DNA from 2 places in the Streptomyces sp. NPDC021224 genome. Region 1 is predicted to be linked to the other one. Evidence: riboswitches for the same ligand, from Rfam matches in the RefSeq annotation. Region 1 holds a riboswitch; the other holds the start of a gene.
The links. A riboswitch is a leader RNA that binds a small molecule or an ion and turns the genes downstream of it on or off. The one in region 1 is predicted to bind ZMP and ZTP.
Positions count from the first base shown of each region.

Region 2: another riboswitch for ZMP and ZTP. It lies ahead of ACH4PY_RS11080 (phosphoribosylaminoimidazolecarboxamide formyltransferase); the one in region 1 lies ahead of ACH4PY_RS12535 (glycine hydroxymethyltransferase).

Region 1 covers NZ_JBIRPW010000004.1:183,939-191,490, forward strand. The annotation lists gene ACH4PY_RS12520 (LacI family DNA-binding transcriptional regulator) at 1-275, opposite strand, end outside; gene ACH4PY_RS12525 (class I SAM-dependent methyltransferase) at 461-1,201, opposite strand; gene ACH4PY_RS12530 (enoyl-CoA hydratase/isomerase family protein) at 1,291-2,289, opposite strand; ZMP/ZTP riboswitch at 2,424-2,526, shown strand; gene ACH4PY_RS12535 (glycine hydroxymethyltransferase) at 2,548-3,999, shown strand; gene ACH4PY_RS12540 (DUF4190 domain-containing protein) at 4,103-4,384, opposite strand; gene ACH4PY_RS12545 (hypothetical protein) at 4,458-4,610, opposite strand; gene ACH4PY_RS12550 (TetR family transcriptional regulator) at 4,714-5,403, shown strand; gene ACH4PY_RS12555 (AraC family transcriptional regulator ligand-binding domain-containing protein) at 5,698-6,807, shown strand; gene ACH4PY_RS12560 (hypothetical protein) at 6,804-6,989, shown strand; gene ACH4PY_RS12565 (DUF6227 family protein) at 7,236-7,552, shown strand, end outside.
Region 2 covers NZ_JBIRPW010000003.1:593,504-601,055, reverse strand. The annotation lists gene ACH4PY_RS11095 (AraC family transcriptional regulator) at 1-548, opposite strand, end outside; gene ACH4PY_RS11090 (DUF1772 domain-containing protein) at 636-1,376, shown strand; gene ACH4PY_RS11085 (alpha/beta fold hydrolase) at 1,475-2,326, shown strand; ZMP/ZTP riboswitch at 2,390-2,475, shown strand; gene ACH4PY_RS11080 (phosphoribosylaminoimidazolecarboxamide formyltransferase) at 2,574-3,731, shown strand; gene ACH4PY_RS11075 (crotonase/enoyl-CoA hydratase family protein) at 3,772-4,602, opposite strand; gene ACH4PY_RS11070 (helix-turn-helix domain-containing protein) at 4,632-5,204, opposite strand; gene ACH4PY_RS11065 (AzlC family ABC transporter permease) at 5,284-6,009, shown strand; gene ACH4PY_RS11060 (AzlD domain-containing protein) at 6,006-6,329, shown strand; gene ACH4PY_RS11055 (phosphatidylinositol-specific phospholipase C domain-containing protein) at 6,491-7,552, shown strand, end outside.

The sequences.
Region 1 (7,552 bases):
TCGACTCCGGAGATGAGCTGCATGAAGAACGGCTCGATGCCCAGCACCCACGCCGGGCGGTCCACCACGAGGCCGACCGCGCCGCTGCGCCCGTCGGACAGCGCACGGGCCGCGCTGCTGGGGTGCCAGCCCATCCGCGCCGCGATCTCCAGGATCCTGGCCCTGGTCTGCTCCGAGACCCCCGCCTTGCCGTTGAGCGCGTAGGACACGGCGCCCTTGGACACACCGGCGGCCTCGGCGATGTCGGCGATGGTGGGACGCTTCTTGGGGCTCATGGGGCCTCGATACGGCGGACGGCCCGCGGGCCCGCGCGCCGGTCCCGGATGACGGGCCGACGGGCGGACTGACGGGTGATCGGGTGATCGGCGCCCATACCTTAACAACGCGGACGGCGGCCCGGCACGGCTGCCGGACCCCCGTCCCACCGCACGCCGGGCGGCACCGTGCGGTGGCCCCGGCGTCAGCCGCGGGTCGCGGCGATCTCCAGCCGCACGTAGTCGACGACCGGCTCCGCCAGGCGCGCGGCCACCGCCTTCACGAACGGCTCGCGGTCGTCCTCGGCCATCGCGTCCAGATAGGGGCCCAGCACGACGGTGGCGAGGAAGGCCTCCAGCTGCTCACCCGGCTCGAAGCGGGCCGGGTCGGGCCGCAGCAGCACCTCGATGTCGGTGAAGCCCGCTTCGGCCAGCCGCTGCCGGGTGTCCTCGACGCCGGCGAACTCCCAGACGTCGCGCGCCTCGCCGGTCACCTCGGCGACCGCGGCGTTGACCGCCGCGATGTTGCCCTGGCCGCCGCACTCGGTGACCAGCCGGGCGCCCGGCCGCATCCGCCCGGCCAGCGAGGAGAAGAGGGCGGCGTGGTCCTCGATCCAGTGGAAGGCGGCGACGCTGAAGACGGCGTCCACCTCGCCGTCGAAGGGCAGCGGCTTCGTCAGGTCGGCGTGCACGACCTCGACCCGGTCCAGCCGGCCGGACAGCCGCTCACGCAACTGGTCCAGCATGCGGACGGATCCGTCCACGGCGACCACCTGCCCCTGCGGCAGCCGGTCGAGCAGACCCTCGGTGTCGCGGCCGGTGCCGCAGCCCGCGTCGAGCACCCGCTCGTCGCCCCGCAGCTCCAGCCGCCCCAGCGTGCGGCGGCCCCAGCCCAGGTGGGGCAGGGGCAGCGAGTCGTAGGTCTTGGCGTCCCATTCGCGAGGCATGCTCGGCTCTCCCGTGGCCATGTCCCGCCGCGGCGCGGCGGGTTCGACAGCGACACTACGCCCGCTGTCCGTATAGTGACACCGCCATCTTACAATGTGGACTGCGCAGGGGTCGACCAGACCGGCCTCCGGTCCTTGTCCACCAGGGCCGCACGCACCCCCTCCTGGAAGTCGGCGCTGCCCGCCGTACGGCACGCCAGTTCCAGTTCACGGGCCAGGCACTCCTCCAGCGTCGATCCCGCACCCGCCCGCAGCAGGCCCGCGGTGGCCGCGAGGCTCGCGGGCGAGGCGGCGTCGAGCAGCGCGAGCGTGTCCGCCGCCCACCGCGCGTCCTCGGTCTCGGCCACCAGCCGGGCCCGCACGCGCGCCGGGTCCGGCTCGGCGAAGCAGCGGGCCACGGCGGCGGCGTGCGCGGGGCGCTCCGGGACGGGACGTGCGAAGCTGCGCAGGACCGCGTCCGGGGGCGTGCCGTCCGCGGTCAGCGCGGCCCGCAGGGCGGGCAGCTCGGCTGCGGGCACATGGTGCGTCGCGAGCCCGCAGGCCACCGCGTCCGGTCCGCCGATCCGCGCGCCGGTCAGGCCCAGGTACCAGCCGTAGGCGCCCGGCAGCCGCGGCAGGAAGTGGCTCGCGCCGATGTCGGGGAAGAAGCCGATGGCCGTCTCCGGCATCGCCAGCGACGCGCGCTCGGTGACCACCCGGGCGGACCCGTGCACCGAGATGCCGAGCCCGCCGCCCATCGCGTAGCCGTCGACGAGCGCGGTGTACGGCTTCGGGTAGCGCGCGATCAGCGCGTTGAGGCCGTACTCGGCGGTGAAGTAGCCCCGCACGGCGTCCTCGTCGCCCGACGCGCCCGCAGCCCGCACCGCCACGATGTCGCCGCCCGCGCAGAACGCCCTGGGCGAGGTACTGACGACCAGGACGGAGCGGACGGCCGGGTCGTCCCGCCACCGCACCAGCGCGTCCGTCATGAGCCGCACCATCGTGAGGTCGAGCGCGTTGAGGGCGGCCGGGCGGTCCAGCTCGATCACCGCCGTGCCGTCCGCCCCGACCCGGGTCTGCACCGGTGCGGGCCCGTTGCTGCCTGCCATGCGGCTCCTTCCGCCGTCGCCTGCCCCCATCAAACACCGCCCGCCCTCCGCCCTGAGCTGCGGTGCCGCCCGCCCCGGACGGCGCGGGCGGCGCGCTCCCCCGGTGTGCCCGCCGGGCGGGGTTGGTAGGCTCGGGGCGGAGCCGTGACTGGCGCGCTGGGATGGGGTCAACCATCGGGGAGCGGCTCGACCGGAAAGATCCGGAAGATCGAAGTGCCGTGCGCCTGGGCCGTCCCGTTGACCAACCGGAGGACCGCCGTGGCCGCGCCCGAACAGCCGTACAGCACCGAGTCGATCGCCTTCCGCAGTGCCCTGGACGTGATCCGGGGTGTCGAGCCGCGTGTCGCGGACGCCATCGCCGGTGAGCTGACCGACCAGCGCGAGATGCTCAAGCTGATCGCCAGCGAGAACTACGCGTCGCCCGCCGTGCTGCTGGCGATGGGCAACTGGTTCAGCGACAAGTACGCCGAGGGCACCATCGGCCGCCGTTTCTACGCGGGCTGCCGCAACGTCGACACCGTCGAGGCGCTCGCCGCCGAGCACGCCCGCAGCGTCTTCGGCGCCTCGCACGCGTATGTACAGCCGCACTCCGGGATCGACGCGAACCTGGTGGCCTTCTGGGCGGTGCTCTCCCAGAAGGTCGAGACCCCGGGCCTGGCCAGGGCCGGGGTGCGGCAGGTCAACGACCTGTCGGAGCAGGACTGGGCGCAGTTGCGCGCCGAGTTCGGCAACCAGCGGATGCTCGGCATGTCGCTGGACGCCGGCGGCCACCTCACCCACGGCTTCCGGCCGAACATCTCCGGCAAGATGTTCGACCAGCGCAGTTACGGCACGGACCCGCAGACCGGCCTGCTGGACTACGACGCGCTGCGCGAGACCGCGCGCGAGTTCCGCCCGCTCATCATCGTCGCGGGCTACTCCGCCTATCCGCGGCTGGTCAACTTCCGCATCATGCGGGAGATCGCCGACGAGGTCGGCGCGACGCTCATGGTCGACATGGCGCACTTCGCGGGCCTGGTCGCGGGCAAGGTGCTGACCGGCGACTTCGACCCGGTGCCGCACGCGAACATCGTGACCACCACGACTCACAAGTCGCTGCGCGGCCCGCGCGGCGGCATGGTGCTGTGCGACGACTCGCTCGCCGAGCACGTCGACCGGGGCTGCCCGATGGTGCTGGGCGGGCCGCTGCCGCACGTCATGGCGGCGAAGGCGGTGGCGCTCGCGGAGGCCTCCCGGCCCGAGTTCGGGGCCTATGCGCACCGGATCGTCGACAACGCGCGGTCGCTCGCCGAGGGCCTGCTGAACCGCGGTGCGAAGCTCGTGACCGGCGGCACCGACAACCACCTGGTGCTCATCGACGTGTCGGGCTACGGGCTGACGGGCCGGCAGGCGGAGGCGGCGCTGCTGGACGCGGGCATCGTCACCAACCGCAACTCCGTCCCGCAGGACCCGAACGGCGCCTGGTACACCTCCGGCATCCGCATCGGCACCCCGGCGCTCACCACCCGCGGGCTCGGCGCGCCGGAGATGGACGAGATCGCCGGGCTGATCCACACCGTGCTGTCCGGGACGACGGCCGCGGCCGCGCCCAAGGGCGGGCTGTCGAAGGCGCACCACGTGCTGGACGCCGCGGTTGCCGACGAGGTCGCCAAGCGCGCGGCGGACCTGCTGTCCGGCTTCCCGCTCTACCCCGGCATCGACCTGAGCTGACGTGACGGGCGCGCCGGTGCGCGCCCCGCGAGGAAGGGTGAGGGCCCGGCCGTCCGGCCGGGCCCTCACCCTTTTCCTGTCCTTGCCGCCCGGCGGGCGGGGCTCACTCGAACGACCAGAGCACCCCGTGGCCGGCGATCGTCAGCGCGACCTGGACGGCGACGCCGGCCACGCCGAGGGCGAGGCCGAGCAGGGCGCGGCCGCGGCGGCGGGTGCCGCGGCGGAGCGCGACGAGGGCCAGCACGATCGCGGCGGGGCCGAGCACGAGGTTCAGCACGAGCAGGCCGGGCAGGCCGAGCAGGAAGGACGCGACGGCCATGCCGTCGGCGTCGCGGGTGGTCGCGGCCGGAGCGCCGGCCGGGACCGGATGGGCTGCGGAGTTCACGGTGTCCTCTTCCGTTTCCGTGGGCGGTGGTCGGGTGGGGGCGGGCGGCGCGGGGACGGCGCCGGGGCGGGTGTCAGCCGCGGCGGCGCGCGACGGCCTCGCGTACGGCGAAGGCGAGCAGCCACGCGGCGACGGCCGCGGACGCGACGCCGAAGACGGTGAGCGGCATATGAGCGGCGGCGCCCATGATGACGCCGATGCCGAGCAGGAAGACGACAAGGGCCATACCGGCGGCACCTCCAGTCGGTCGGAGATTCGGAAAACAGTTGTTCACTGACTGACGAGTCTAGTAGTAGCGGGAGTCGGAGAACGGTTGTTTACTGAATGACATGAGTCACACACCAGGGGTCCGGCAGGCCCAGAAGGAGCAGACCCGGCAGGCGCTGCTGGACGCGGGGCTGCGACTGCTGGACCGGCAGAGCCTCAGCAGCCTCGGCCTGCGCGAGGTCACCCGGGAGGTCGGCGTCGCACCCGCCGCCTTCTACCGGCACTTCCCGGGCATGGCCGCGCTGGGCGTGGCGCTGGTCGGCGAGGCGCTGGGCAGCCTGCACGCGGTCGTCCGGGAGGTCATGGCGGACGGTACGGACCACGCGGCGACCGGGGACGGGGCGGACCCCGGCGACCCGGCGGACCTCATCGACCGCGCGGTGGCGCTCACCGTCGCGTACGCCGACGAGCACCGCGCGCACGTCCGCTTCATCGCGCGCGAGCGCTACGGCGGGGTGCGCCCGGTGCGCGAGGCCATCGCCGCCGAACTGGAGCGCTTCACCGGCGAGGTGGCCGACGGGCTCGCCGCCCAGCCGGACTCCGCGGGCTGGCGGCCCGCCGAACTGCGGGTGCTGGCCGGGCTGTACGTGGACCACATGGTGCTGACCGCGGCGGCCGTCATGGAGGCGCCGCCGGACGACACGGCGGTCCGGGCCTCGATCGCCGAGACGGCCGCCTTGCGGATGCGGATCGTCAGCCTCGGCCGCCGCCACTGGCCGCGCGAACGCGCGGGCGGCGACGGCGTCGGCTGAGACCGGCGGTACGGTTCACCGGCGCGGACGGTGGCCCGTCCGCGCCGGCGGCCCTCCCCCCGGCACGCCCGCCCCCTCCCTGGCGCGGGCGTACCCGGTGCCCGGAGACACCAGTTCGTCTGATCATCGTCACGGCTCCCGCGGCCGGGGAGGACAGAACGCGCCAGGAGTCGAACGCGACGCGCCAGCAGGAGGTTAGGCTTCCGGAAGTCCGGCGGCGCCGCGCGTACCGCTCCCCTCCGGCCCGCCCGACGTCCGCACACCCCCACGCCGCAGACTCGCGAGGTGCCCGGAATGCCGCCGCCCCTGACGTCCCCGCCGCCCGCCGTGGCCGCGCAGAACGCCGGGCCGACCGAGAGCGTCGCCCTTCCCCGGCTGATTGCCCGCGCCGCCGCGACCGGTGACACGCAGGCCCGTTCGCTGCTGCGCGCGGCGGGGCTGCCGCCCGGCGTGCTCGACGGCCCGGTGACCGCGCGCGTGCCGTCGATGCACCTGTACCGGCTGTGGACCGAGGTGCTCGGCCGTACCGGACGGCAGGACGCGGGCCTGCTGACCGCCGCGGCCTACCGGCACGGCCAGTTCGACCTCTTCGACTACCTCTTCAGCACCGCGCCCACGCTGGGCGAGGGGCTGGCGGTCACGGGCACCTACCTGCACCTGCTGAGCGACGGCTCCGCGCTGGACACCGAGGAGTCGGACGAGGAGGTGACCATCACCTACGGCGCGCTGCTGCCGGACAGCGAACTGCGCGGACCGGTGGCGGAGTTCGTCCTCGGGGCCTTCACCCAGGTGATCCGGCACAGCACCGGCGGCGCGGTCACCCCCGCGCGTGTCTCCTTCGCCCACCGGGCGCCGCGCAGGACCGGCGGCCACACGGAGCTGTTCGGCGGCGGGAGCCTCCACTTCGGCACCGGCGCCGACAGCATCACCCTGACCCGCCGGGCCCTGGACACCCCGCTGCCCGGCGCGGACCCGGCGCTCGCGGCCATCATCCGGCGCACCGCTGCGGCCGTCCCGCCGCCCCGGCCCACGGGACCGCTGCCCGACCTGCGGCGGGCGATCCTCACGCAGTTCGCCGACGACCGCCCGTCGCTGGCCACCGCCGCCCGGCAGCTCGCGGTCAGCCCGCGCACCCTGCAACGCCGGCTGGCCGAGTCCGGCACCACCTGGCGGGCGGAACTGGACGCCGTGCGACAGGAGTTCTCCCTGGGCCTGCGGCGTACCGGAAACTGGTCGGCGCAGCAGGCCGCGGCCCGGCTCGGCTACGCCGAGGCCCGCTCGCTGCGGCGGGCGCGGAGCCGCTGGGGCGTCCGCGAGGACGGGAACCCGGCGGACGGCGACGGGCCCAGGGCCACGGAAGGCACCGGCGGACCGGCGACGGAAGAAGGGACGCGGCAGCCATGACGGCGGACGGCGAGCACGGACAGCACGAGCGCACCGAGCGCGGTGACCCGGTCTGCTGGCTGGAGCGGGTCTGCGACGAATGCGGCGCGATGCGCGAGGACATGAAGGCCCCCCGCTGCGCCCGCTGCGGCACTCCCTTCCCCGGACCGGAGCCGGACGGCGCCCCCCACCCCGCGGACTGACCGCCGCAGACCGCCGCAGACCGCCGCAGACGCCGCGACCGTGCGCCCTGACACCTCTGACGCGAGGGGCCGTTGCGGCAGGAGCGCGGCGGGTTGCGTACGGGGCGCGCGGGGCCGGAACGTATCGCGAGAAGCGCGAAAATCGGCCGCACGCCCGGAAATGTCGGCGTTCGCGGGCGCAATCGGCGACGGTCCTACTACCCTGAGTCGCCGGGGTTGCGGTACGGCGGAGGCCGGGAGGACCGTATGGACGGCGAGGTCGCGGACACGGCGGAACCCGAGCGCGCGGGCGGCACACCCGCGGACCAGCTCGCAGGACTGCTCGCCCGAGCGGTCGGCGGAATCGAGGCGGCGCACGAACTGGACGCGTTACGGGCCGCGTTGATGCACCACTGCGGCCTGCAGTCCTGCCGCCACGCCAAGGGCCCGCCGCGCCGGATGAACCGGCGGACCTTCCGGCACAGCTTCCTCATGCCGGACGGCGACGTGCGGCTGGTGTGGGAGCTGGAGCACGACACCCGGCCCGACGGGCTGCCGCACCGCACGCTCTTCACACAGCCCGA
Region 2 (7,552 bases), on a different contig from region 1:
ACCTCCTGGCCCGGCTCGTCGCGTACGACCTCGTCGTTGAGCAGGGCGGGCAGCGGGCTGGACCACGCCCCGGCGGGCAGCACGAGCACGCGCGGCAGCGCGGACAGCAGCCGTCCGCCGATCTCGCCGCCCATCTCGTAGGTGCCGGTGACCAGGACGCCGCAGCCGGGCGGCAGTTCGCCGGGCCGTGCGGGGTCGGCGGGGACGTCGCCCCAGGTGCGCACCCCGAGGTCCATCCGCTCGCACAGCTCGACCCCGTCGACGGTGGTGGACACCTGCCCGGGGTGGATGACGATTCGCGGCTCGGTGCCGGGGCCGTCCGCGATCGTGTACGGCTCGGGGCCGCGGACGACGGCGATGTCCCCGGGACGCAGCGGGCGCGTGGGAACGTCGTCGGCGCGTATCCACGCGTCGCCCCGCACCACGTGCACGAGCGTCAGCGGCGCCCGGTCGGCGATCCGCAGCGACCAGGGCGGGGAGAGGACCGAGCGCAGCAGGAAGGCGCCGTGCGCGCGGGGACCGTCCAGCAGGCTGGCCAGGGCATCCATGCGCACAGCCTAGGCGTGGACGCACGCGTATGCGGATGAGCTTTTCGGCGATGGCCGCGCCGTGAGGCGCGCGGATTGACTGAGGTCATGACGCAGACGCCGCAGATGCCCCCGACCCGGCCCGCCCCGTACGCACCGCGGACGCCCGCCGCACCCGCCCTCTTCGGGCCGCCGCAGTCCCCCGGCCCCGGTCCGAGCACCGGCACCGGCCCCGGCCCGCAGGGCGGCGCACCCGCCGCCGGGCCGTGGGGGGCCGCGCCCGCACCCGCGCCCCGGCCCGTACCGCGGCCCGACCTCCGCCCGACCACCCGAGGAGCAGCCGTGAACGGCACCCTCAGCGGCCTCGTGCTGCTCGCCGCGACCCTCACCACCGGGCTGATGGCCGGCCTCTACTTCGCCTTCTCCGTGGCCGTGATGCCCGGCCTCGGCAGGTCCGGCGACCGGACCCTGGTGGAGGCGATGCAGCGCATCAACGTCGCCATCCTCAACGGCTGGTTCACCCTCGCCTTCGGCGGCGCGCTGGTGCTCGGCATCGTCGCGGCGGTGCTGCACCGCGGCGGCCCGGGGCGCCCGGCGCTGCCGTGGATCGTCGCCGGTGTGGTGCTCTACGCGCTGTCGCTGCTGATCACCATGGGGTGCAGCGTGCCGCTCAACAACAAGCTCGCGGACGCGGGCGCGCCCGGACACATCCACGACATGGCGGCGGTCCGGGCGCGCTTCGAATCCGCCTGGATCCACTGGAACATCGCGCGCACCCTGGTCAGCACCGCCGCGCTGGGCTGCCTGGCCTGGGCGATGCGGGTGGCGGCCGGTGCGGGCCGGGCGTGACCCCCGGCGGGCCGGGCCCGGGACGAACAGGGCGGCGCCACGACCCCGTTGGGGGGCGATGCCCGCGGGGGCCCGACACGGCCCCGACAATGGTCGGCATGACGATTCCTGATGCGCCATCACCTCGCACGGAAGACCCCGTCACCGCCGCGCAGGCGCTGCTGCCGCTGGACGGCGGCGACATCCACGTCTGCCAGGACGGCCCCCGCGACGCCCCCGCCCTGCTGCTGGTCCACGGGTCGGGGGCGTCCTCCCTGTCGTGGCAGGCGATGGTGCCGCCGCTGGCCGCCACCCACCGCGTCGTCCGGATCGACCTGCTGGGCCACGGGCGGTCCGCGCAGCCGGCGGACGGCGGGTACGGCATCCCGGAGCAGGCGGACCGGGCGGCGCGGGTGCTGGAGCTGCTGGAGGCCGCACCGGCCGTCGTCGTGGGCCACTCCAGCGGCGGCTACACCGCGGTCGCCCTCGCCGAACGGCACCCGCAGCTGGTGCGCGGGCTGGCTCTCGTCAACACCGGCCCGCGGATCGACGCCCTCACCGCGCAGGACGCGGGCGCCGTCAGCGCGGAGGTGCGGTGGCCGCCGACCGACGAGCAGATCCGCGCCTTCTCCGGCGGCAGCTTCCCCGAAGGCAGCGACGCGCCGCGGATACTGGCCGAGGAACTGCGCCAGATGAGCTTCCGCTCCTTCCTGACGACCATGCGCGCCTCCTACGGCTACCTGGCCGAGCAGCCGGTGCCGGAGCGGCTGGCGGCGCTCGGCACACCCGCCCAGGCCGTCTACGGGGAGCTGGACGGCCGCTGGGTGCCCGCGGCGTACGGCGACTACCGCGCGGTGCCCGGCATCCGCGTCGATCCGCTGCCGGGCGTCGGGCACACCTCGATCCTGGAGGCCCCGGAGCGCGTCGCCGCACTGGTGCTGGCCTTCGCGGCAGGGCTCGGGGACCGCTGAGCGGGGCGGCCGCGTCTGACAGGTCCGCTCCCCTGCCGGGCGGCGCGGGGCTCCGCTAGAGTCGGCCGTGGCCGCGACTGGCGAGGGTGGGCCAACCACCGGGGAGCGGCCGTCCGTTCGCGTGAGCGTCGACCGCCTGGGCGCCTTCCGCCGACGCAGCCCGGCCGTCTCCCGCGCACCGTGAGCCCGTACGCTTCGGGTCCGGCCGCGGGGCACCCCGCCGGGCTCCGAGCGAGGAGGCCTGGACATGCGGTTGCGCTACGGGACGAACCCCCAGCAGACGGCGGCGAGCGCCGTGCCCGTGCGGGCGGGGGCATGGCCGCTGAGAGTGCTGAACGGCGAGCCGTCGTACATCAACCTGCTGGACGCGCTGAGCGGCTGGCAGCTGGTCAGGGAGGCCGCGGGCGCGCTGGGCCAGCCGGCCGCGGCCTCCTTCAAGCATGTCTCGCCGGCCGGGGCGGCACTCGCCGGACCGCTGGAGGCAGGCGCCGCCGCGCTCTACCGCACCGACCCGGGCGCGGGCGCGCTGACCAGCGCCTACGTCCGGGCGCGGGACGCCGATCCGAAGTCCTCCTACGGCGACCTCGCCGCGGTGTCGCATCCGGTCGACGCCGAACTGGCCGATCTGCTGGGCCATGTGGTGAGCGACGGCATCATCGCGCCGGGCTTCGAACCGGGCACGGTGGCCGCGCTGCGCCGCAAGAAGAAGGGCCGCTTCCTGGTGATCGAGGCGGACCCGGATTTCGTCGCGCCGCCGCAGGAGGAGCGCGAGCTGCACGGGCTGCGGCTGACGCAGGCACGGGACGACGTGCCGCTGCACGCCGGGCTGCTGGACGACGTGGTGTGCGGCGGGCCGCTGTCCACGTCCGCCGCTGCGGACCTGCTGCTGGGGCTGGCCGTGGTGCGCCACACCCAGTCCAACTCGGTCTGCTACGTGCGGGACGGGGTCACGCTGGGCATCGGGGCGGGGCAGCAGTCCCGGGTGGACTGCACGCGGCTGGCGGGCGCGAAGGCGGACCTGTGGTGGCTGCGCCGCCACCCGGCGGTGCCCGCGCTGCATTTCCTGCCCTCGGTACGCCGCCAGGAGCGCGTCAACTGGCAGGTGCGCTTCGCCGAGGGCGACATGACCGCGGACGAGCGCACCCGTTTCGGCCGGGCGCTGGCCGTGCCGGCGGACGACCTGGGCGCGGGTGAGCGGCGGGCCTGGGCGGCGGGCCTGACGTCGGTCGCCTTCGCCTCGGACGGCGCGCTGCCCTTCCGGGACAACGTCGACCACGCCGCCCGGCACGGGGTGCGCTGGATCGCCGAGCCCGGCGGCTCGATCCGCTCGGGCGACGTCGCCGACGCCTGCCGGGAGCACGGCATCACCCTCGTCCACACCCGCCTGCGGCTCTTCCGGCACTGACGCCCGCCCCGGGGAGCGGCCGGGAGGGGCGCCACCCGCGTCATCCGCCGAAGGCGCCGTGCCGCCCCTCCCCCGCGGTGAAGCGGGCCACACCCCGCGCCGCCTGCGCCAGTGAGACCCACCCGTGCGCCAGCTCGACGGCCAGCGCCTCGTCCTGCGGCAGGCCCTCCTGCTCCAGCAGGGCCAGCCGGTCCTGGCGCAGGCACACCTGCGGGAAGGCGGCGATCTCGGCGGCCAGCCGCTCGGCCGCCGCGCGCGCGGTGCCGTCGGGCACGACGCGGTCGGCCAGGCCGATGGCCAGCGCCTCCGCCGATTCCACCGGGCGGCCGGTGAGCACCAGGTCCATGGCCCGGCCCGCGCCGACGATCCGGGGCAGCCGTACCGTGCCGCCGTCGATCAGCGGGACGCCCCAGCGGCGGCAGAAGACGCCGAGGACGGCCGACTCCTCGACGACCCGCAGGTCGCACCACAGCGCCAGCTCCAGCCCGCCCGCGACCGCGTGGCCCGCGACGGCCGCGATCACCGGCTTGCCGAGCCGCATCCGGGTCGGGCCCATCGGCCCGTCGGCGTCGGGGCCCCGCGCACCGGACGGGTCGGTGACGCGGTTGCCGCGTTCGGTGCCGATCGCCGTCAGGTCGGCGCCGGAGCAGAACGTGCCGCCCTCGCCCCAGAGCACGGCGACGCAGGCCTCCTCGTCGGCGTCGAACGCCCGGAAGGCGTCGGCCAGCGCGCGTGCGGTGGGGCCGTCGACCGCGTTGCGCACCGCACGGCGCGACAGCACGACCGTGGTCACCGGCCCGTTCCGCTCGGTGCGGACGGCGGGCTGCTCCTGCTCCTGCTCCTGGTCCTGCCCCTCGGCCTGTCCGGGCACGGCGGCTCCTTCCGTCTGCGTTCGTCGGGTCAGCGGTGCTCCTGGACGAGCACCGCCGAGGTGCCCGGCTCCAGGGCCCGGAAGACATGGGCGAGGTCCCCCGGGTAGGCGATGTAGTCGCCCGGCCCGATCTCCACCGGCTCCTCCGCGACCCCGACGAGCGCCCGCCCGGTGCTGAGCACCACGTGCTCCACGACCCCCGGCATGTGCGGGTCGGACTCCCGCGCGCTGCCGGGCTGGGCGGTCACCAGGTAGATGTCGCGCCGGATGCCGGGCGGTGAGGAGGCGAGCAGCACGGCGACGTACTCGGCCCGCTCGGCGGCGAAGGCCGGCCCCTCACCGGCCCTGATGACCTGCACCTGGGGCCGTGGCGGATCCACGAGCTGGGCGAAGGGCACGTCGAGGGTGACACTGAGCGCCCACAGCGTCTCCACGCTGGGGTTGCCCGTGCCCGACTCCAGCTGGGACAGCGTGGACTTGGCGATGCCCGCCCGCCGGGCGACCTCGGCGAGCGACAGCCCGGCCCGCCGCCGTTCCCGCTGCAGCCCGGCCCCGATCACGTCCAGCGGCGGCCCTCCGCGCGGGGCCCCGTCCTGCGGCACGTCCGCTCCCTTCGTTCGCTCTATCGGTCGATGCGTTCTCCTTGACGAACGCTTCGTCAGATGTTCAGTATAGACGGCGATGCGTTCGATACAGCGAACAAGACGGCTGCCCTTTCCCCGCCCCCTCCTTCCTCACGCCCCGGGCCTGGCCCGGGACATCGCCCTGGTCTGCGCCGCCGACGCCGTGGTCGGCGTGTCCTTCGGCGCCCTCTCCGTCGGCCTCGGGCTGCCGCCCTGGCTCCCGGTGCTGCTGTCCGTGGTCGTCTTCGCAGGCGCGGCGCAATTCCTCTTCGTCGGTCTGGTGGCGGCGGGCGGCAACCCGGTCGCCGCGGTGGCCGCCGGGCTCCTGGTCAACGCCCGCCACCTCCCCTTCGGCTTCGCCGTGGGCGACGCCCTCGGCTCGGGCTGGCCGCGCCGCATCGCCGGGAGCCATCTGATGGTCGACGAGACCGTGGCCTTCACACTGGCCCAGCGCGAGCCGCCGCACCGGCGCACGGCCTACTGGCTGTGCGGCACCGGCCTGTTCGCGAGCTGGAACGCCGGTGTGCTGCTGGGCGTCTACGGCGGCCACGCCCTGCACGACACCGACGCCCTCGGCCTGGACGCGGCCTTCCCCGCCGTACTGGTCGCCCTGCTGCTCCCCTCGCTGCGCACGGCCGGGACCCGCCGCGCCGCGCTCGCCGGCGCGCTGGTCGCGCTCGCGACGGCACCCTTCCTGCCCGCGGGGCTGCCCGTGCTCCTCGCCCTCGTGGGTGTCGCCGCCGAGGGGCACCGACGCCCCGCCGCCCCGGAGGACGCCCGGTGAGCGGCGGCGCCCAGTTGCTCGCGGCCACCGCCGTGCTCGGCGCGGGCACCTTCGCCTTCCGCTTCGCCGGTCCGGCGCTGCGCTCCCGCGTCACCCTGCCGCCCGCGCTCGAACGTCTGCTGGCGACCGCCGTGGTCGTACTGCTCGCCGCCCTCGTCGCCACCTCGGCGCTCACCGACGGGCACGCCCTGGCGGGTCCGGCCCGGCCCGCGGGTGTCGCCGTCGGGGCGCTGTGCGCCTGGCGCAGAGCCCCCTTCCTCGTCGTCGTCCTCGCCGCCGCGGCGGCCACCGCCTTGCTGCGCCTCCTCTCCGTGCCCTGACCGGGCCTCAGCTCACCGCACCGCCTCCGCCTCCGGCACCAGGAGTTGGCCGAACTCGGAGGCGACAGCAGGAATGCAGGTCGTGTTACGTGTCATGTCTCCGTCGCTTCACGCCTCTCCGTCACCGTCCTGACGGAGAGCCATCCCCCACAGGAGGACACGTGACCGGTCCGCTCACCCGCCGCCTTCCGCTCCGCCGCGCCGCCGCGCGGACGGGACGCGCCGCCCTGCTCGGCGCCCTCGCGGCCTGCCTCGCCTTCACCGCCACCGGCCCGGCCGCCTCGGCCGACACCGACGCACTGCCGCTGTCCGGCGCCACCACGTCCGGCCTGCACAACAGCTACGATCCCGCCTCCTTCACTTATCTCGCCCAGGCGCTCGACACCGGCACGTCGATGATCGAGCTCGACGTCTGGGACGACTTCGTCACCCAGGAGTGGAAGGTCAGCCACTCCAACCCGCTGGGCAACAGCAACAACTGCGTCAACGCCGGCAATGCCTCCCAGCTCTACTCGGGCGGCGCCAACAAGGACCTGGAGAGCTGCCTCGACGACATCCGGGTGTGGCTGGGCGCCCACCCCGGCCACGGCCCGCTGTACGTCAAGCTGGAGATGAAGGCCGGCTTCCAGTCGACCTTCGGGATGAGCCCCGCCAAGCTCGACCAGTCGATCAGCGCCCACCTCGGCAGCCTGGTCTTCAAGCCCGCCGACCTGCTCGCCAAGCCGGGCGGCGGCCAGTACGCCACCCTCGACGAGGCCGCGACCGCCGGCAACTGGCCCACCCGCGCCCAGCTCGCGGGCAAGGTGGTGCTGGAGGTCATCCCCGGCACGGTCGAGGAGTCCAACCCGACCGACTCGCTGTGGACGGACAGCGAGTACGCCGGCTACCTGCGCGACCTGCACACCCAGGGCAAGACCGCGCAGGCCAACGTCTTCCCCTCGGTCCACAACGCCCAGTCCGGCGATCCCCGCACCCGCTACGCCGACACCTCCCTGCGTCCGTGGTTCGTGGCCTTCGACGGCGACGCGGCCACCTATCTCAGCGGCAGCATCGACACCTCCTGGTACGACACCCATCACTACCTGCTCTTCATGACCGACGCGCAGAACGTGGCACCCGCGCTGGACGACGTGAACCCGGCGCCCGCCGACGCGCAGGCCAGGGTCGCCCAGCTGGCCAAGGCCCACGCCACGGTCGCCTCCAACGACTGGCGCGGCCTCACC